2 linked regions of the Stappia indica genome follow. The protein of the gene in region 1 interacts with the protein of each later gene in a pairwise test. Links are inferred from orthologs where the notes say so. Each region holds a gene or a part of one and is shown on either strand. Other genes may lie near its edges.

Region 1 (10,334 bases):
CGCTGCGCCTCGCCGCCGGACAGGGTCGTCGCCTGCTGGCCGACCTTGATATAGCCGAGGCCGACGCGGGCCAGCGTCTCCAGCTTGTCGCGCACCGCCGGCACGGCGGCGAAGAAGCGCGCGCCTTCCTCCACCGTCATGTCGAGCACGTCGGCGATGGACTTGCCCTTGAACTCCACCTCCAGCGTCTCGCGGTTGTAGCGCTTGCCCTTGCAGACGTCGCAGGTGACGTAGACGTCGGGCAGGAAGTGCATCTCGATCTTGATGACGCCGTCGCCCTGGCAGGCCTCGCAGCGTCCGCCCTTGACGTTGAAGGAAAAGCGCCCCGGCTGGTAGCCGCGCGTCTTGGCCTCGGGGAGGCCGGCGAACCATTCGCGGATCGGCGTGAAGGCGCCGGTATAGGTCGCCGGGTTCGAGCGCGGCGTGCGGCCGATCGGCGACTGGTCGATGTCGATCACCTTGTCGAGCTGCTCCAGCCCGTCGATATGGTCGTGCGGGGCCGGGGTCTCGCGCGCGCCGTTCAGCCGCCGCGCCGCCGCCTTGTACAGCGTGTCGATCAGGAAGGTCGACTTGCCGCCGCCGGAGACGCCGGTGATGCAGGTGAAGGTACCGAGCGGAATGTCCGCCGAGACGTTCTTCAGGTTGTTGCCGCGCGCCCCCGCCACATGGATGCGGCGGTGCTTCTTCGGCTTGCGCCGCTCGGCCGGCATCGGGATCGCCATGGCGCCGGACAGGTACTGGCCGGTCAGCGACTTCGGGTTGGCCAGGATCTCCGCCGGTGTGCCCTCGGCCACCACCTCGCCGCCATGGATGCCGGCGCCCGGGCCGATATCCACCACATGGTCGGCGGTGAGAACGGCATCCTCGTCGTGCTCGACCACGATCACCGTGTTGCCGAGGTCGCGCAGGTGCTTCAGCGTGTCGAGCAGGCGCGCGTTGTCGCGCTGGTGCAGGCCGATGGACGGCTCGTCGAGCACGTAGAGCACGCCGGTCAGCCCCGAGCCGATCTGCGAGGCGAGCCGGATGCGCTGGCTCTCGCCGCCCGACAGGGTGCCGGAATTGCGCGACAGCGCCAGATAGTCGAGGCCGACATCGTTGAGGAATTTCAGCCGCTCGCGGATCTCCTTGAGGATGCGCAGGGCGATCTCCGACTGCTTGTCGGTCAGCTTTTCGGGCAACTCCGCGAACCAGGCGGCGGCATCGCGGATGGAGAGCTGCGAGATCTCGCCGATATGGCGGGTGGCGATCTTCACCGACAGCGCCTCGGGCTTCAGCCGGTAGCCGTTGCAGGCCGGGCAGGGGCGGTCGGACTGGTAGCGCGACAGCTCCTCGCGCACCCAGTCGCTGTCGGTCTCGCGCCAGCGCCGCTCGATATTGCCGACGACACCCTCGAAGGTCTTGGCGGTGCGGTAGCTGCGCACGCCGTCGTCATAGACGAACTCGATCTTTTCCTTGCCAGAGCCGTTGAGGATCGTCTCGCGCACCGCCTCCGGCAGATCGGCCCAGGGGGTGGCCATCGAGGCGCCGAAATGGCGGCAGATGGCGTCCAGCGTCTGGGCGTAATAGGGCGAGGTCGAGCCGGTCTTGGCCCAGGGCAGCACCGCGCCTTCGCGCAGGGTGAGCGTGTGGTCGGGCACCACCAGCTCCGGCTCGAAGGCGAGCGTGGTGCCGAGCCCGTCGCAGGTCGGGCAGGCGCCGAACGGGTTGTTGAAGGAGAACAGCCGCGGCTCGATCTCGGAGATCGTGAAGCCGGAGACCGGGCAGGCGAACTTTTCCGAGAACACCATGCGCTCATGGGTCTCGTTGCGGTTCTGCAGCACGGCGCCGTCGGCGGGGGCCGGCAGCGCCTTGTCGGCGAATTCGGCGATGGCGATGCCGTCGGCCAGCGACAGTGCCGTCTCCAGCGAATCCGCCAGCCGGCCGCCCATGTCCGGACGCACGACGATGCGGTCGACGACCACGTCGATGTCGTGCTTCAGCTTCTTGTCGAGGGCGGGCGCCTCGGCGATCTCGTGGAACGTGCCGTCGATCTTGACGCGCTGGAAGCCCTTCTTCATCAACTCGGCGAGTTCCTTGCGGTACTCGCCCTTGCGCCCGCGCACGATCGGGGCCAGCAGGTAGAGCCGGGTGCCTTCCTCCAGCGCCAGCACCCGGTCGACCATCTGGCTGACCGTCTGGCTTTCGATCGGCAGGCCGGTCGCCGGCGAGTAGGGCACGCCGATGCGCGCGAACAAGAGGCGCAGGTAGTCGTAGATTTCCGTCACCGTGCCGACGGTCGAGCGCGGGTTGCGCGAGGTCGTCTTCTGCTCGATCGAGATGGCCGGCGACAGGCCGTCGATCTGGTCGACGTCCGGCTTCTGCATCATCTCCAGGAACTGCCGGGCATAGGCCGACAGGCTCTCGACATAGCGGCGCTGGCCCTCGGCATAGATCGTGTCGAAGGCGAGCGACGACTTGCCGGAGCCGGACAGGCCGGTCATCACGATCAGCGCGTCGCGCGGCAGGTCGATGTCGATATTCTTGAGATTGTGCTCGCGCGCGCCGCGAACGCTGATCACGCGCCGGTCGGCGGCGGAAGCGGGCGGCGTGGAGGTCGAACGCGGCTTGGACATGCGTGCGGTTCCTGGATGACGGCCTTGCGGCGTCTGGAAGGGCTGCCAGCCCCCGCGCGGGAGGGCGCGGGCCGGCGGCAGCTTAAGTGAAACGGCCCGGCCCAGGCCGGGAATGACAAGCGCCCCGGCGGTCCGGGGGTGAAGCGTGGCCGGCACGGCCGGGAGTGCCGTGCGGAGCGGGCGACAGCACCGCCCTTCTACGACATGCACCGGCATCCGTCGATTCCGCCAGGGCGATTCCCAAGGGTCCGAACGGCTCCGCATCCGGCGCCGGTGGGGCAGGTCGTTTTCCGAAAGATCTCTACGCAGGCGATCCCGAATCCGATTGCGTGAACATATCAGGAACATATACTGTCGCGCAAGATTGACCGCATGTGGTGCGGGCGGGCGGGTCGGGCAAGGGGCGTCCTGCTCCACGCGCCTGCGTCATGTGCCCGCGTCATGTGCCCGCGTCTTGGTCCCGCGTCTGGCGCCTTTGCGACAAAGCGTGTGGAAAAGCGGGCTGCGTGCGCGCAAAAAGCGGGCCGGGACCGCAGTTCGCGGGTCGCGGGCCTTTCGCCGGGCTCCTGCCCGGGGCTAAGGTCCACGGGATGAACACCGGCCTCCCGTTCGCTCCATGCGGCGCGCGCGGGCGTGCCGCATGCAATGAAGGGATCCCGCCGCTGCTGTCGGCGGGCCGCCTCACATCGACGAGCCTGGCCGGACAGCGGCCGGCTCAGGGACAGGCCGGCAACGTCCGGCAGGCAAGGAGACGACAATGTCGGGAAGCGTCAACAAGGTGATCCTGGTGGGCAATCTGGGAGCCGATCCGGAGGTCCGCCGGATGCAGGACGGGCGCCCGGTGGTCAACTTGCGCATCGCCACCTCGGAGACCTGGCGGGACCGCAGCTCGGGCGAGCGCAAGGAGCGCACCGAGTGGCACCGCGTGGTGATCTTCAACGAAGGCCTGGCCAAGGTCGCCGAAAACTATCTGCGCAAGGGCTCCAAGGTCTATATCGAGGGCCAGCTGCAGACCCGCAAGTGGCAGGACCAGTCCGGCCAGGAGCGCTATTCCACGGAAGTCGTGCTGCAGGGCTTCAACTCGACGCTGACCATGCTCGACGGTCGCGGCGAGGGCGGCGGTGGCGGTGGCGGCGGCGGCCGCTCTGTCGAAGGCGGCGGTTCTGGCGGCGGCTATGAGGGCGGCTCCGGCGGCGGCTACGGTGGCGGTTCGGGCGGCGGCTATGGCGGCGGTTCGGGCGGTGGGTATGGCGGCGGCTCGGGCGGCTCCGGCGGCGGGTCCGGTGGTTCTGGCGGCGGCTTCGGCGGCGGCTCGGACATGGACGACGAGATCCCGTTCTGAGCAAGCCTTGATCCGGGCCGCATTCGGCCCGCATCCGGCGAGACCTGACATGTGCCGCCCCGGCCTGTTTCGGGGCGGCTTTTTTCGCTTCGCCCGGCGCGCCGGCCTTGTCGGCGGCGTGCGTCACGGGTCTCCCGCGTCGACCTCCCGCTCTGGGCTGCCCCGTTGCGGCGATCCTGCCTTGGCGCCGCCGGGTTTGGCGTGCAACCATGCTGGCCCAGCCGGCGGACGTTCCCGTCCGCCCGTATCCTTCCCGGTCCCTCACGGAGGCTCCCATGCTGCATCTCGATCCGGATGCCACCCGCGCCGCTCTCGAATGGCGGCCGCTGATCGAGGCGCTGCGGACGATGTTCCGCGACGGCTGCGAAAGCCCGGTGCGCCATCACCATGATTTCCAGGTGCCGGGCGAGGCGGACGGCACGCTGCTCCTGATGCCGGCCTGGGTGCCGGGGCGCTATCTCGGCACCAAGCTGGCGACGGTGGTGCCGGGCAACGGCGCGCGCGGCCTGCCGGCGGTGATGGCCAGCTACCTGCTCAACGATGCCCGCACCGGCGAGATGGTGGCGATGATCGACGGCGGCGAACTCACCGCCCGGCGCACGGCGGCGGCCTCCGCGCTCGCCGCCGACTATCTGGCGCGCCAGGACGCCCGCCATCTGCTGGTGGTCGGCACCGGCCGCCTGTCGCGCAACCTTGCCGCCGCCCACGCCTCGGTGCGGCCGCTGTCGCGGGTCGCGGTCTGGGGCCGCGATCCGGAAAAGGCGCGAGCGGTTGCCGAAGAGATCGCCGGGGAGCTCGACATTCTCGCCCAGCCGGCGGACAACCTGGAGGAGGCCGTGCGCGATGCCGACATCGTCAGCTGCGCCACCTTGTCCGAGGCGCCGCTGGTCCAGGGCGCCTGGCTGAAGCCGGGCAGCCATCTCGATCTCGTTGGCGCGTTCAAGCCGACCATGCGCGAGAGCGACGACGAAGCCGTCTCGCGGGCCCGGGTCTTCGTCGACACCCGCGAGGGCGCAACGAAGGAGGCGGGCGACATCGTCCAGGCGCTGACCTCCGGCGCGCTCGCCGAGGACGGCATCGAGGCCGACCTGTTCGATCTCACCCGTGGCACCCATGCGGTCCTGCGCCAGGCCGACGACATCACCCTGTTCAAGTCGGTCGGCGCGGCGCTGGAGGATCTTGCCGCCGCGATCCTCGCCTTCGAGACCGCCTCGGCCAGGACCGGCCAGTCCACCTCGTCGCGCATCCTGCCGGTGATGTGACGGCGCGGCAGGGCAGGGGCTCCGCCTTGCTCCTGCCGAAGGTGCCAATGGTTCCCGGCTCTCCGGCTTCGCCTGCGGCCGGGAGGGCGTCCTGAGAAAGAGGCACGGCCTCGCATCCCCTCGTCCGTCACCCCGGCCGCGCGCAAGCGCAGAGCCGGGGCCTATTGGCTGCCAGAGCAGCGGTCAGGGCGCGCAGTCCCTTCCGCGCTCCCTCTCGCCACCTCCTCGCCTTGCCCGGGAAGACGCCTGCACAGGCTGGCGCAAGTCCCGGCCGGCGGGGACAAGTCCGCCCGGACGCGGCGGGCGATGCGGGGATAACTCCGCCTGACAGGACCGCCAACCGAGGGCGGTGGGGTCATTTGCTCCGGACCTGATCCGATCAATCGATTTTCTCGATCATAATCACGAAAACAATCAGTTTGTGCGAATGAAACTTCGCTGCCATCCTGCGTCGAAATTGCAGGAGGCAAGGCATGAGTTTCGCCGGAATCTCGAATATTGAGACGAAATTTGCAAAATCTGTCGCAAATTTCGGTCTCGTTTTGCCCGGCGTCCTGCTGTGCGTCCTGCTTGCGCTCGCCGGCAAGGGCCTGCGGCTTGTCCCCGGTCTCGACCTGCTCGGGCCGATGGCGCTGGCGATGGCGCTCGGGCTGGTTATCCGCGCGGCGATGCCGCTGCCGGAGGGCGTCGTTCCGGGCGTGCGCCTGTCCGCGGTGACGCTGCTGCGCGCCGCCGTCGTTCTGCTCGGCCTGCAGCTGACGCTGGCCGATCTCCTGTCGCTCGGGCTCGGCGGACTGGCCGTCACCGCGACCGCGCTCGTCGCCACCTTCGCGCTGACCCTGTGGGCCGGCCGGCTGCTCGGCGTTGCGCCGGACCTTGCCCGGCTGATCGCCGCCGGCACCTCGATCTGCGGCGCCTCGGCCGTTGCCGCCACCCGCTCGGCGACGGGCGCGGGAGCGGGCGACACGGCCTATGCGGTCGCCTGCGTCACCCTGTTCGGCACGCTCGCCATGGTCTTGATGCCTTTGGTGCCGCCGCTCGCCGGGCTGGATGCGGCCGGCTACGGCCTCTTCGTCGGTGCCTCGGTGCACGAGGTGGCGCAGGTGGCGGGCGCCGGCTTCCGACACTCGGCGGAAGCCGGCGAGGCAGCGATGGTCGCCAAGCTCTCGCGCGTCCTGCTGCTGGCGCCGATGGTGCTGCTTCTTGCCGCCTGGTGCCGGCGCGGCCGGGCGAAGGACGGAGCGGGCGAGGGCGTTGCCGCCCGCCTTCCCGTGCCGTGGTTCGTCTTCGGCTTCCTCGCCATGGTGCTGGTTGCCAGCAGCCTGGAACTGCCCGAGGCGGCCCGCACGGGTGCGGGCGAGGCGACCACCTTCCTGATGACCATGGCGCTTGCCGGCCTCGGTCTGTCCACGGATCTGGGCGAAATCCGCGCCCGCGGCATCCGCCCCTTGCTGCTTGCCGCCATCGCCGCCCTGTTCATCGCCGCGATCTCCCTGCTAATGGTGACCGTCTGGATGTGACCATTTCGGGCAGGGCGCGATGACGCTGGAACAGTTGCGGATCTTCGTGGCGGCGGCCGAGCGCGAGCACGTCACCCGCGCGGCCGAGGCGCTCAATCTCACCCAGTCGACGATCAGCGCAGCCATCGCCGCGCTGGAGGCGCGCCACGACGTGCGCCTGTTCGACCGGGTCGGCCGCAACATCCGACTGACCGAGGCGGGCCGGGTGTTCCTCGGCGAGGCGCGCGCCGTGCTTGCCCGGGCCGAGGCGGCCGGCGAGGTGCTGGCCGATCTTGCCGGCCTCAGGCGCGGCAGCGTCCGCCTTGCCGCCAGCCAGACGGTCGGAAACTACTGGCTGCCGGCCCGGCTGAAGGCGTTTCGCGAAGTCCATCCCCATCTCGGTGTCGCGCTTTCCATCGGCAACAGCGAGCAGGTCGCCGCCTGGACCCGCGAGGGCGAGGCCGATCTCGGCCTGGTCGAGGGGCCGGTGGCCGATCCGGGCCTGTCGCCGGCGGAGGTGGGCCACGACCGCATGGTGCTGGTGCTGCCGCGCGACCATCCCGTCGCCCGGCGCGGTATCGTCAATGCCGATGCCTTGAAGGCGCTGACCTTCGTTGCCCGCGAGGCCGGCTCCGGCACAGGCCTGATGCTGGAGCGGCTGGCGAAAAGCTTCGGCCTTGCGCCCGCCGACCTGCGGATCTCGATGGAGCTCCCCTCCAACGAGGCGCTGCGCAGCGCCGTCGAGGCCGGGGCGGGCGCTGCCGTCCTGTCCTCGCTGGTGGCGGAAGGGGCGGTGCGCTCGGGCCAGCTTTCGGCGCTGGAGCTCAGCCTGCCGCCGCGCCCCTTCTTCGTGCTGCGCCACCGCGCCCGGCACCTCTCCCCGGCCGCGCGCGCCTTCCTTCAAGCGCTGGAAGTGCCTGCCGACGCGACGTGAGGGCAAGCCTTTCCCGGCGCCCCTTTCCCGGAATTGTTCATGCGTGCCAGTATCATGGCCGAATCTTGCCCAAGGAGCTGCGCCATGCCCATCACCTGCGATTGCCTGATCATCGGCGGCGGCATTGCCGGCATCGGCCTTGCCGCGCATCTGGGCGCGGAGCGCTCCACCGTGGTGCTGGAGATGGAAGACGCGCCCGGCCGCCACGCCACGGGCCGCTCGGCGGCGATCTTCATCCGCAACTACGGCAATGCCACCTTGCGGGCGCTGAACGGCGCCTCGGTCGAGGTTCTGGCCGGCGGCGGCGGCTTTGCCGAGACCGGGTTCCTCAGCCCGCGCGGCGAGCTGGTCGTCGCCAGGCCGGACGAGATGGAGCGCTTCGCCGCCTATCTGGATGGCGCCGACGGGCTGGAGGAGATCCCGGTCGCCGAGGCGCGGCGGCTCTTCCCGATCCTCTCGCAGGACCATGTGGCCGCCGCCCATGAGGCGGGCGCGGCCGATATCGACGTCGACCGGCTGTTGCAGGCCTTTCTGCGCGCCGCCCGTCATGCCGGCAGCCGGCTCGCCACCTCCGCGCGCGTCTCGTCGATTTCCCGCAAGGGCGACGTCTGGCGGGTCGAGGCGGGCAGCGAAACCTACGAGGCGCCGGTGCTGGTGAATGCGGCCGGCGCCTGGGCCGACACCGTCGCCGGTCTTGCTGGCCTGTCGCCTCTCGGCATCCAGCCCTACCGGCGCTCGGCGGCGATCCTGCCGGCCCCGGAGGGCATGGACGTTTCATCCTGGCCGGCGGTGGTCAGCGCCTCGGAGGCCTGGTACGCCAAGCCGGAGGCCGGCAAGCTCTTGGTCTCGCCGGCCGACGAGGATCCGCTGGAGCCGCAGGATGCCTGGCCGGACGACATGGTTCTGGCCGAAGGGCTCGACCGGTTCGAGAAGGCGACGACCGTCTCGGTGACGCGCGTCGAGCGCAGCTGGGCGGGCCTCAGATCCTTCGCGCCCGACCGCACGCCGGTCGTCGGCTTTTCGGACCCGGCGGAGGGCTTCCTCTGGCTCGCCGGGCAGGGCGGCTACGGCATCCAGACCTCGCCGGCCCTGTCGCGGCTGGCGGCGGACCTCATTCTTGGCCGCACGCCCGCGCTCGCCCCGGCGGTCGTCGCCGCGCTCGATCCCGGCCGCTTCAGCTCCTGAGGCTAGCCGCTGAATGTCCGGCAACGCGGCCGAAGGCGATGGCGGTCAGCAGCCCATTGCCGGACAGATACCCGGAAATGTCCGGTCCCGATACGCCGCAGGCGGCCCCTCCGGCGGCGAAGAGGTTGGCGAACGGCGTCCCGTCCTCGGCCAGCACCCTTGCGCTCCCGTCGATGCCGAGCCCGCCTTGGGTGTGGAACAGCGCGCCGGTCACCTTCACCGCAAAGAACGGCGCCTGCAGTGCCGGACGGCCGGTGAAATCGCGCCCGAACGGGTCGGCCTTGCGGCCCGCCGCAAACTCCGCGACCGTCTCCAGCGTCTCGCGCAGCGCGCTCTCGGCAAGGCCGGTGACAGCCGCAAGGGCGGCGATGTCGCCCGCCTCGCGGATCGCGCCGGCCGCCATCGCATCGCGATAGTCCGGAAAGCCTTGCGCGAAGGCGTGGAGCCGCGCGTCGAGGATGTTCCAGGCGATGCCGCCGGGCTGGGCCAGCACGTTGACGGCCTGCTCGGAATAGCCGCCATGCTCGTTGGAAAAGCGCCGGCCGTCCGCGTTGACCTGGATCGCGCCTTCCATCATCAGCGCCCATGAGATCAGCACCCCATGCGGATGGGCGAGCGAGCCATGGCCCTGGCAGCCGCTCAACTGCCAGCGCGCCGCGCCCATCGCCTCGCCCCACAGCACGGCATCGCCGGTATTGCCCGCGTGGCCGTAATAGAGCGCGCCGGCCATGCCGGGGATGTGCCGGGCAACGAGTTCCGGGTTGCCGCCATAGCCGTTGCAGGCCAGCACCAGGGCCTTGCAGGCGATGGTCTCGCGCGTGCCGCCCGGCCGGGCCAGCGTCACCGCGCGCAACGCGCGGGCCTCGCCCAGATGCAGCACCTGCGCCCGCGCCTCGGTGACCAGCGGAATGCCGGCGGCCTCGAGGGCGGCGATGAGGCGGGCGAGCAGCGCCTCGCCGGTGCGCTCGGGCACCGCATGCATGCGGTGGCGGCTGTGGCCGGGATAGAGGAAGTCGGTCAGCACCTGCCATTCCAGGCCATGCGCATCGGCGAGCCAGTCGAGCGCCGGCCCGATCTCGCGGGCGGCAATAGAGACCAGCGCCTCGTTGGCTGTCCCCTTGGCCTTGGCCTGGATGTCGGCGGCAAAGCGCCCGGCGTCGTCGTCGGAGATGCCCGCCGCGCGCTGCGCGGCCGTTGCCGGCGCCGGGATGAAGCCCGAAGACATCGACGTCGAGCCGGAGGGCGAGGCGTCGCGCTCCACCACCACCACCTCGGCGCCGGCATCGTGTGCGGCCAGCGCCGCGGTGAGGCCGCAGGCACCCGCACCGATCACCAGCACGTCGGTCTCGATGTCGGGCGCGGCCGGGATCTCCCGCGAGATCGCAGGTGCGGTTGCCGGGGTTGCGCCGCTCATCTCAGGCGGCCTCGACCAGCGCCAGCGCCTCGGCGCAGGTCAGCGCCCGCGCGACCGTGCCGAGATCGCCGATGGCGCGCTGGTGC
Region 2 (10,546 bases), 2.3 Mb from region 1 along the record:
GAGACGGACAAGGTGACCGTCGAGGTTCCGGCCCCGGCCTCCGGTACGCTGACCGACATCCTGGTCAAGGAAGGCGACACCGTCGAGGTCGGCGCCCTGCTGGGACAGATCTCCGAAGGCGCCGGCGCGGCTGCTGCCTCGCCCGCCAAGGCCTCCGCGCCGAAGGCGGAGAGCGCCAAGTCCGCTCCTGCCGCCGCCGCCTCCTCTTCGGCCGAGACCGTCGACGTGGTGGTGCCGTCGGCCGGCGAGAGCGTCACGGAAGCCGATGTCGGCGAGTGGTTCGTCAAGGTCGGCGACCAGGTCAAGGCCGACGACGTGCTCGTCGAGCTGGAGACCGACAAGGCCGCCCAGGAGATCCCGGCGCCGGTGTCCGGCACCGTGGTGGAGATTTCCGCCAAGACCGGCGACACGGTCACTCCCGGCCAGTTGCTGCTGAAGATCGCCGTTGGCGCGGGTGCTGCCGCCCCGGCCAAGGCGCCTGCTGCCGAGACGCCGGCCCCGGCCGCAGCGGCCGGCACCGACATGCCGCCGGCGCCCTCTGCTGCCAAGATGATGGCGGAGAAGGGCGTTGCCGCCGACCAGGTCGCCGGCTCCGGAAAGCGTGGCCAGGTGTTGAAGGGCGACGTTATCGCCGCCGTCGCCACCGGCATGACGCAGCAGTCTTCCGCCTCTGCAGCCCCGGTCGCCGCCCGTGCGCCGTCCGGTGCCGAGGATGCGTCTCGCGAGGAGCGGGTGCGCATGACCAAGCTGCGCCAGACCATCGCCCGCCGTCTGAAGGATGCGCAGAACACCGCCGCCATGCTGACCACCTACAACGAGGTGGACATGGGGCCGGTGATGGAGCTGCGCTCCAGCTACAAGGACCTGTTCGAGAAGAAGCACGGCGTGAAGCTGGGCTTCATGGGCTTCTTCACCAAGGCGGTCTGCCATGCGCTGAAGGAGATCCCGGCGGTCAATGCCGAGATCGACGGCACCGACATCATCTACAAGAACTACTGCCATGTCGGCGTCGCCGTCGGCACCGACAAGGGTCTGGTGGTTCCGGTCGTGCGCGATGCCGACCAGATGTCGATCGCCGAGATCGAGAAGAAGATCGCCGAACTCGGCCGCAAGGCGCGTGACGGCAAGCTCGGCATGGACGAGATGCAGGGCGGTACCTTCACCATCTCCAACGGCGGCGTCTACGGCTCGCTGATGTCCTCGCCGATCCTCAATGCACCGCAGTCGGGCATTCTCGGCATGCACAAGATCCAGGAGCGGCCGATGGTCGTGAACGGTCAGATCGTGGCGCGGCCGATGATGTATCTGGCCCTGTCCTACGATCACCGGATTGTCGACGGCAAGGAAGCGGTGACCTTCCTCGTCCGCGTCAAGGAGAGCCTCGAGGACATTCAGCGTCTCGTCCTCGACCTCTGACGTCAGGAATGCGGTGCCGGGCGGATGTCTGCCTGGCACCGGTTTCTCCGCCGTCGCGGCACCGGCCGCAGGCGGCGTTTCGGCGAGCCGGTCCTTTGCGTCCCGAGGCCGGGGCGGGGGCGCGGCGAGGTCCAGCGGAGGCGGAGGATGAGCGGCACGATCCGGCGGTTGCAGGAAAACTGGGTCTATGGCGGCGCGCTGTCGGGCGTGGTGCTGCTGGCCCTCGCTCCCTTGCTGACGGCCGGCTGGACATTGGGCGAGCGCCTCGTGTTTCTCGCACTTCCCGTCTACATGCTGCACCAGCTCGAAGAGCATGACGGCGACCGGTTTCGCGCCTTCGTCAACGAGGTGATCGGCAAGGGCCGCGAGGTGCTGAGCGTGCCGACCGTCTTCATCGTCAACGTCGCCGGTGTGTGGGGTGTGATGGTGCTGGCGATCTGGCTCATGCGGGGCATCGCCAGCGGCTGGGGGCTCATCGGCGTCTACCTGCTGCTCGTCAACGCCGTGCTGCATGTCGTCCAGGGGGTGGCCCTGCGCAGGAGCAACCCCGGCCTGTGGACTGCGGTCCTGCTGTTCCTGCCGCTCGGGATATGGGCTTTCGCGCAGATCGCTGCGACTGCGGGGGCTGTCCATCACGCCGTGTCCCTTGTTGTCGTTCTGGCGCTGCATGGCGCCATCGTCGCCACTGTCCGGCGCCGCCTCGCAGCCAGTTGAGGGAGATTTCCATGGGACTGGACTTCCTGCTCACCGCTCTCGTCGTCGTTCTCGTTCCCGGAACCGGCGTGGTCTACACGGTGGCGACCGGCCTGGCGCGCGGGCGGGTTCCCGGCATCGTCGCGGCCTTCGGCTGCACGCTCGGCATTTTGCCGGCGCTGATTGCGGCAACCTTCGGCCTTGCCGCGCTGCTGCATGCGAGCGCACTGGCCTTCCAGGTGCTGAAATATGCCGGCGCCGCCTATCTCTTCTATCTGGCCTGGCAGGCCTTCCGCGAGGCCGGACCGCTGGCCTTCGACCGGCAGTCGGCGCCCGCCGATCTCGTTGCGGTGGCCCGGACCGGGTTCCTGATCAACGTGCTGAACCCGAAGCTGTCGCTGTTCTTCCTTGCCTTCCTGCCGCAGTTCATCGTGCCGGGCGAGGGAGCCGTATCCCTGCAGATCCTGTCCATGGGCAGCGTGTTCATGGGCCTGACGCTGGTCGTGTTCATCGGCTACGGCGTCTTTGCCGCTGCGCTCGGCGCTCGCATCCTGCGCAGCCGGCAGGTCATGACCTGGATGAGCCGAACGGTCGCGCTCGCCTTCGCCGGCTTCGGCGCCAGGCTCGCCCTCGCCGATCGTTGATCCGTGCCGCAGTCGTCCTCAACGGAGAAACCATGACCGAACCCCGGACCGAAAACGTCGTGATCGTGACAGGCGGCAGCCGCGGCATCGGCGCGGCGGCGGCGCTGCGCCTCGCGCAGCCGGACACGACGGTCCTTGTGACCTATGTGTCGAGCCCGGAGCGTGCAGGGGAGGTCGTCTCGCAGATCGAGGCCGGGGGCGGCCGTGCGGTGGCGCTGCAGGCGGATGTCGCGAGCGAAGACGATTGCCTGCGGACCTTTGCCGAGGCCGACCGGATCGGCCGCCTGACCGGCCTTGTGAACAATGCCGGCGTGGTCGACGTTGCCGCACGGCTGACGGACATGTCCGTCGAGCGGCTGCGGCGGATCTTCGACATCAACGTTCTCGGCACGATCCTGTGCGCCCGCGAGGCCGTGCGCCGCATGTCGACGGCCCACGGCGGCCAGGGCGGGGCCATCGTCAACGTGTCGTCGGCCTCGGCCAAGATCGGCTCGCCGGCGCAGTACATCGACTATGCCGCGGCCAAGGGGGCGGTCGACACGTTCACCGTCGGTCTTGCCAAGGAAGTCGCGGCCGAGGGCGTGCGGGTCAATGCCATACGTCCCGGCATCATCGATACGGAAATTCACGCGTCGGGAGGCGATCCCGACCGGGCGCGGCGGGTGGCGGCCGAGCTGCCGATGCTGCGCGCCGGGCGGGCCGAGGAATGTGCCGAGGCGATTGCCTGGCTCTTGTCCGACGCCGCCAGCTACACGACCGGCGCAATTCTCGACGTGTCCGGCGGGCGCTCGATCCTGCCCTGACACTGGAACATGGCGGCACGTCCGCCCGAACGAATGAAACAAGAGGCGAATGCTATGTCACAGTTTGATCTCGTCGTCATCGGCACCGGCCCCGGCGGCTATGTCTGCGCCATCAAGGCGGCCCAGCTCGGCCTCAAGGTGGCCGTTGTCGAGAAGCGCGCCACCCATGGCGGCACCTGCCTGAACATCGGCTGCATCCCCTCCAAGGCGATGCTGCACACGTCCGAGCTGTTCGAGGAGGCGGCCGAGCATTTCGAGGACTTCGGCATCAAGGTCGGCAAGCCGAAGCTCGATCTCAAGGCGATGATGGGCCACAAGCAGAAGACCATCGACGGCAATGTCAGCGGCATCGAATTCCTGTTCAAGAAGAACAAGGTGACGCCGTTCCACGGCACGGGCCGCATCCTTGCGGCCGGCCGCGTCGAGGTGACCGCCGAGGACGGCTCGAAGCAGGAGATCGAGGCGAAGTCCATCGTCATCGCCACCGGCTCCGACGTGGCCCCGCTGCCCGGCGTCGAGATCGACGAGAAGCAGATCGTCTCCTCCACCGGCGCGCTGGAGCTCGACAAGGTCCCGGGCAAGCTGGTTGTCGTCGGTGCCGGCGTGATCGGCCTGGAGCTCGGCTCCGTCTGGCGCCGTCTCGGCGCCGAGGTCACGGTCGTCGAGTTCATGGACAAGATCCTCGGGCCGATGGATGCGGACATTTCCCGCAACTTCCAGCGCATCCTCAAGAAGCAGGGCGTCGAGTTCCACTTGTCCTCCAAGGTCACGGCCGTGGAGAAGACGGGCAAGCAGCTCGTCGTCACGGTCGAGCCGGCCGGCGGCGGCGAGGCGGCTGCCAAGACGCTCGAGGCCGATGTGGTGCTCGTGGCCATCGGCCGCCGACCCTACACCTCGGGCCTCGGCCTCGAAGAGGTCGGCGTTGCGCTCGACGAGCGCGGCCGGGTCAAGACCGACGGCCACTACCAGACCAACGTGCCGGGCATCTATGCCATCGGCGACGTGATCGCCGGCCCGATGCTGGCCCACAAGGCCGAGGACGAGGGCGTTGCCCTTGCCGAAATGCTCGCGGGCCAGGCCGGCCATGTGAACTACGGCGTCATTCCGGGCGTCGTCTATACCAGCCCCGAGGTCGCCGATGTCGGCAAGACCGAAGAGGCGCTGAAAGCCGAGGGCGTGTCCTACAAGGTCGGCAAGTTCGCCTTCATCGCCAATGGCCGCGCCAAGGCGACCAACCACACGGAAGGCTTCGTCAAGGTTCTCGCCGATGCGGAGACCGACAAGGTCCTCGGCGTTCACATCATCGGCCACGGCGCCGGCGAGATGATCCACGAGGCTGCCGTCCTGATGGAGTTCGGCGGCTCGGCCGAGGATCTGGCGCGCACCTGCCATGCTCACCCGACGATGAGCGAGGCCGTGAAGGAGGCTGCGATGGCCGCCTTCGCCAAGCCGATCCACGCCTGACGAGTACCTGGCCTGGCGCGCTCACGCCGGAGCGGAAGATGACAAAAGGCCCGCGCCGGTTGCCGGTGCGGGCCTTTTGCGTGATCGCGGGGGAGCGGCAAACCGTGCCGCTGACGCGCGGCTGGTTATTCCGCGGTCTGGGTTGCGGTCTGCGTGGTCGTGTTGCCGGCAACGACCAGAGTGCCGCTGGTCGCGGTGGAGCTCTGCGGAGCCTCGGCGGTCGTCGTCGTCGGCGTCGTCTGCGACATCTTGGACCAGTTGCACTCGGCCATGGCCGGCGTGGCGGAGAAGGCGATGAGGGCGGCAACCCCCGTCAGTCCTGCGAGAATGCGCATTCTACTCTCCCTTGCTGGCGGCATGTCGGGACGACACGCCTCGGTCCCCTCTGGCGGGCTTTGTAGGGCTGATGTCGACTGCCGCAAGGGAGACGCTACGGAAAGTCTAGTGCGAAACAGGCAACGCGACCAGTTCCGCCGCGTTGAAACTGATTGAGGTTAGTCGCGCTCGAGGATCGCTGCGTGGAAGCCGTCCTGCACGCCGGCCGTATGCGACTGGATTTTCACCAAGGCCTCGATGCGGTGGTTCATCGGGATGATCTCCACCTCACGGGCGCCGAAAAGGCCGGGAAATCGTGCGAGCAGCCGACCGTTGGTCAGGCGGATGGCGTCGGTCCAGCCCCACTTGCAGTCTCGCGGCGCACAGCGTGTGAAAACACGCATCCGGGAGACGATGCGTCCGCCGCTGCAATGGCTTTCGATCTCGATGATACGAACCTGCTGCGTTGCCGCGCGAGGATTGTACCAGCGCCCCGCCTCGGGAATGCGGCAGCGATTTTCGGCCGCGACGGCAATGGGAGCGGTGAGAATCACCGTCAGGGTGACGACGAAGGGAATCAGAAGGCTCCACATGCCGGATTCTTGTCCGCGGTGGGCGCTGCCGCAAGGAAATTCGATGCTGCAATGCGTCGCGGCAAACGGCGTGCGGCAAAGGGTTCACGCGGGCTTGCGGCTGCGCGGATGGGCGCGGTCGTAGGCGTCCAGCAGCCGCGCCGCATCGACTTCCGTGTAGATCTGCGTGGTCGACAGGCTGGCGTGGCCGAGCAGCTCCTGGATGGTTCTCAGGTCGCCGCCGCCGGCCAGCAGATGCGTTGCGAAGGAGTGGCGCAGCGCGTGGGGCGTCGCGCTTTCGGGCAGGCCGAGCGCGCGGCGCAGCTTCGCCATCGCCAGCTGGACGATTCGCGGTCCGAGCGGTCCGCCGCGCACGCCGAGAAACAGCGGGCCTTCCGGCTGCGGCACGTAGGGGCACAGGCGCAGGTAATCTTCCACGGCATCGCAGACGATCGGCAGAACAGGCACCACGCGCTCACGTCCGCCCTTGCCGACGACCCGCAGGCTCCTGGTGCCGCGGCGCGGTGCCGTTCGGCCGGTCAGCGACAGCGCCTCGGAAATGCGCAATCCGCAGCCATAGAGCAGGGTCAGCACGGCGGCATTGCGCGCCGCGACCCAGGGCTCCGCATCGTCGGCCGCATCCGCCCCGACCAGCGTCATCGCATCGCCGGCCGAAACGGGCTTGGGCAGCGAGCGCTTCTGCCGCGGCGGGCGGATCGCGGCGCTGGCGGCGGCATTCACCTCGCCGCGCGTTTCGAGATAGCGCAGGAAGGAGCGGATGCCGGCAAGGCCGCGCGCCAGCGTCCGGCTTTCCGCCCCCGTCTGCCGGCGCGAGGCGAGAAAGCCGCGAAAATCGGCCGGACGCAGCTCTTTCAGGGCGTCCAGCCCCGGCGGCTCGGCAAGGTGGTTTGTGAGGAAGCGCAGGAACTGGCGAACGTCGCGCTCGTAGGCGACCAGCGTCCGGTCGGCGAGCCGCCGCTCCGAACCGAGATGGTCGAGCCAGTCTCCGACGGCGGCATTCACGTCGGCTCGTGCCGACACCAGCAGGGAATCAGGGGCGCTCATGGGCCGCTATCTTATCATGCCTGCGGGCAGATCGAGCGGACCGGCCGGGGTGCCGGCCGGTCCTCAGACACAAAGATCAGGGCAGAATATCAGAGGATGCTCTGTCCGGTCTTGGCCCAGTCGGCCAGGAACTGCTCGAGGCCCTTGTCGGTCAGCGGGTGCTTGACCAGGCCCTTGAGCACGGACGGCGGAACGGTCGCGACATCCGCGCCGACCAGCGCGCATTCGCGCACATGATTGGCGGTGCGGATCGAGGCGGCCAGGATCTCGGTCTCGAAGCCGTAATTGTCGTAGATGATCCGCATCTCGCGGATCAGGTCCATGCCGTCGATGTTGATGTCGTCCAGCCGGCCGATGAACGGCGAGACGAAGGTCGCGCCGGCCTTGGCGGCGAGCAGCGCCTGGTTGGACGAAAAGCACAGGGTGACGTTCACCATGTGGCCGGCATCGGTCAGGGTGCGGCAGGCCTTCAGGCCGTCGAGCGTCAGCGGCAGCTTCACCGCGATGTTGTCGGCGATCTCGGCCAGCGCACGGCCCTCGGCGATCATCGCATCGGCCTCGGTCGCGGTGACCTCGGCGGAGACGGGGCCCTCGACGATGTCGCAAATCTCTGCAATGACGTCCTTCATCGGGCGTCCGGACTTGAGGATCAGCGACGGATTGGTGGTGACGCCATCGAGCAGGCCGGTCGCGGCGAGATCCCGGATCTCCCCGGTGTCTGCGGTGTCGACGAAGAACTTCATGGCGGCTCTGGCTCCTTATCGGAAACGGACTTTTGCGGAGTTTCGGGTCGGCGGGGCATCTGCCTCGCCCGGGCCTGACTGCATACCTTAGGATGGCGCGTGGCGACAGCCCCGATTCGCCCGCAGCCGGCCGGCATGCGGGCGCCGATCTTGGGCAACTGGCAGCAACCGAGCAGGAACGAGGACGCGGGTGAGCGATCTGTTTGGCAATACCGGCGAGGTGCGACCGGCGACGGTCGCCAGGGTTCTGCTGCCGGTCGCCATCGGCATGGCCTACAGCTACCGCGTGCCGGCAGGGATGAGCGTAGAGCCCGGATCCATCGTCCGCGTGCCGCTCGGCCCGCGCGAGGTGGTGGGCGCCGTGTGGTCGCTGGAATCGGAAGGCGGTTCCGCCGCCGGCAATGTGGCTCCGTCCCGCCTCAAGAACATCCTGCATGTCTACGAGGATGCCCCGCCGCTCGACGACGAGCTGCGCGCCCTGGTCGACTGGGTGGCGAACTGGACGCTCGCCGCACCCGGCATGGTGCTGCGCATGGTCCTGCGCTCGGAAGAGGCTCTGGAGGGCGAGCCGCCGCTCGCCGGTGTCCGCCTGTCGTCCTCCGGCACGCGGCCCGAGCGCATGACCCCGGCGCGCCAGCGGGTGCTGGAGGTCCTTCAGGACGGCACCGGCTTCACCCGCAGCGGTCTTGCCCATGCGGCCGGCGTCAGCTCCTCCGTGGTCGACGGGCTGCTCGCCCATGGTGCGCTGGAAAGCGTCGAGCTGCCGGCCGTTCCGCCGCTGCCGCGGCCCGATCCGGACTGGTCGCCGCCCCGGCTGACGCCCGCGCAGGCACGTGCCTCGAAAGAACTGGTCGCTGCCGTGGGGCAGGGGTTCCGCACCTTCCTCATCGACGGCGTGACCGGATCGGGCAAGACGGAAGTCTATTTCGAGGCGGTGGCCGAGGCGCTGCGGCAGGGGCGGCAGGCGCTGGTCCTGATCCCAGAAATCGCCCTCACCAGCGCCTTCCTGCAGCGGTTCGAGCGCCGGTTCGCGGTGCTTCCGGCCGAGTGGCACTCGGAGATCGCGACCCGCCAGCGTGCGCGGGTCTGGCGCGGGGTCGCCAGCGGCGATGTGCGTGTGGTGGTGGGCGCCCGTTCGGCGCTGTTCCTGCCGTTCCGCGAGCTCGGTCTTGTAGTGGTCGACGAGGAGCATGACGGGGCCTACAAGCAGGACGACCGGGTGCCCTACAACGCCCGCGACATGGCGGTCGTGCGCGGTCACATCTCGCGTTTTCCCGTGGTCCTCGCCTCCGCCACTCCGTCGGTGGAAAGCCGGGTCAATGCCGACCAGGGCCGCTATGTCCGGCTGGAACTGCCCGAGCGTGCCACCGGCGCACCGATGCCGGAAATCTCGATCATCGACATGCGCCAGGACGGTCCGGAGCGCGGGCAGTGGCTGGCGCCCACGCTTCGCCATGCGATCGGCGAGACACTCGCAGGCGGCGGACAGGCGCTGCTCTTCCTCAACCGGCGCGGCTATGCGCCGCTGACCCTGTGCCGCTCCTGCGGCCATCGCTTCCAGTGCCCCAACTGCTCCACGTGGCTGGTCGAGCACCGTTTCCGCGGCCGGCTGTCCTGCCACCATTGCGGCCACGAGGAGCCGAGCCCCGACCATTGCCCGGCCTGCGGCGACACTCAGTCGCTGGTCGCCTGCGGCCCCGGCGTCGAGCGGATCGCGGAAGAGGCGGCCGACCTGTTTCCTCAGTCGCGGGTGCTGGTCCTTTCGTCGGACCTGCAAGGTGGACCGGATCGCCTGCGCCGGGAAATGCGCATCATCGAGGAGGGCGGTGCCGATATCGTCGTCGGCACGCAGCTCGTCGCCAAGGGGCACAACTTTCCGCTGATGCGCCTCGTCGGGGTGGTCGATGCCGATCTCGGCCTTGCCAATGGCGACCCGCGGGCGGCGGAGCGGACCTTCCAGCTGCTGGCGCAGGTGACGGGCCGCGCCGGGCGCATCGGCGGCGGCGGGCGCGGCCTGCTGCAGACCTACGCGCCGGAACACCCGGTCATCCGGGCTCTGGCATCGGGAGACAGCACCGCCTTCTACGAGGCGGAAATCGCCGCGCGCAAGGCCGCCGGCCTGCCGCCGTTCGGCCGCCTCGCCGCGCTCATCGTCTCGGCGCCCGACAGGGCGAGGGCCCAAGACTACGCCCGGCAGGTGGCGCGGCTGTCGCCGGCGAGCCCCGGCCTCACGGTTCTCGGCCCGGCAGAGGCGGCGCTGGCGCTGGTGCGCGGCCGCTACCGGTTCCGCCTGCTGGCGATGGCGCCGCGCAGTGTCGACCTGCAGGCCCTCATGCGGTCGTGGATCGCCCGTCTGCCGAAGCCCTCGGGGGGCGTCCGCCTGCAGGTGGACATCGATCCCCAGAGCTTCTTCTGAGCAGGGTAAAGAGCCCGGCCGGGGGACGATTGCGGGCCGATCAGGCCCGCTTCGACCTTTTTCGGGCCGAATTGCGGCATTTGGACCCCGTGGCGATGTTGCCCCGCCTTGAAGCCTGTGCTAATCGAAGCGCGGCTTTCCGGGGCAGATGCGACCAAGCGCACTCCGGCGCCAAAGAAAGTTCAGATTTTCCAAAGCCTTGCGATCAGCCCAGCTGGGAGCATCGGCTCAAACCTGCCTAAGAGAGCACGGACCCTGTGACCGACAACGTATCTCTCATTTCAGGTGTGGCGCACCGTTACGCGACGGCACTGCTCGACTTGTCAGAGGAGCAGGGCTCCGTGGCGGACGTCGAGAAGGCGCTGGAAGCGTTCGACAAGCTGCTCCAGGACAGCGCAGACCTGCGCCGCCTCGT

The links.
Region 2: the proteins of GH266_RS04515 (region 1) and GH266_RS15515 interact in binary tests that used the Escherichia coli proteins (3 or more experiments, as listed by UniProt). The link is inferred for Stappia indica from one-to-one orthologs.

What each region holds. Positions count from the first base shown.
Region 1 is NZ_CP046908.1:965,245-975,578, reverse strand. Bases 2,365-5,161 are described here. They hold GH266_RS04515 (single-stranded DNA-binding protein), read left to right. Parts: upstream 2,365-3,369; coding sequence 3,370-3,954; downstream 3,955-5,161. Other genes in these bases: lhpI (bifunctional Delta(1)-pyrroline-2-carboxylate/Delta(1)-piperideine-2-carboxylate reductase), read left to right, coding at 4,230-5,161; uvrA (excinuclease ABC subunit UvrA), read right to left, coding at 2,365-2,612. Also shown: more of uvrA, read right to left, coding at 1-2,364; more of lhpI, read left to right, coding at 5,162-5,216; GH266_RS04505 (YeiH family protein), read left to right, coding at 5,759-6,736; GH266_RS04500 (LysR family transcriptional regulator), read left to right, coding at 6,756-7,649; GH266_RS04495 (NAD(P)/FAD-dependent oxidoreductase), read left to right, coding at 7,734-8,834; GH266_RS04490 (FAD-dependent oxidoreductase), read right to left, coding at 8,824-10,248; GH266_RS04485 (cysteine hydrolase family protein), read right to left, coding at 10,250-10,334. UniProt on the Escherichia coli protein: Plays an important role in DNA replication, recombination and repair. Binds to ssDNA and to an array of partner proteins to recruit them to their sites of action during DNA metabolism. Acts as a sliding platform that migrates on DNA via reptation.
Region 2 is NZ_CP046908.1:3,293,691-3,304,236, forward strand. Bases 7,510-10,518 are described here. They hold GH266_RS15515 (primosomal protein N'), read left to right. Parts: upstream 7,510-7,905; coding sequence 7,906-10,131; downstream 10,132-10,518. Other genes in these bases: fsa (fructose-6-phosphate aldolase), read right to left, coding at 7,510-7,715; GH266_RS15520 (F0F1 ATP synthase subunit delta), read left to right, coding at 10,389-10,518. Also shown: odhB (2-oxoglutarate dehydrogenase complex dihydrolipoyllysine-residue succinyltransferase), read left to right, coding at 1-1,416; GH266_RS15475 (HXXEE domain-containing protein), read left to right, coding at 1,564-2,130; GH266_RS15480 (LysE family translocator), read left to right, coding at 2,142-2,753; GH266_RS15485 (SDR family oxidoreductase), read left to right, coding at 2,786-3,556; lpdA (dihydrolipoyl dehydrogenase), read left to right, coding at 3,611-5,020; GH266_RS15495 (hypothetical protein), read right to left, coding at 5,146-5,355; GH266_RS15500 (hypothetical protein), read right to left, coding at 5,515-5,928; GH266_RS15505 (tyrosine recombinase XerC), read right to left, coding at 6,013-6,972; more of fsa, read right to left, coding at 7,062-7,509; more of GH266_RS15520, read left to right, coding at 10,519-10,546.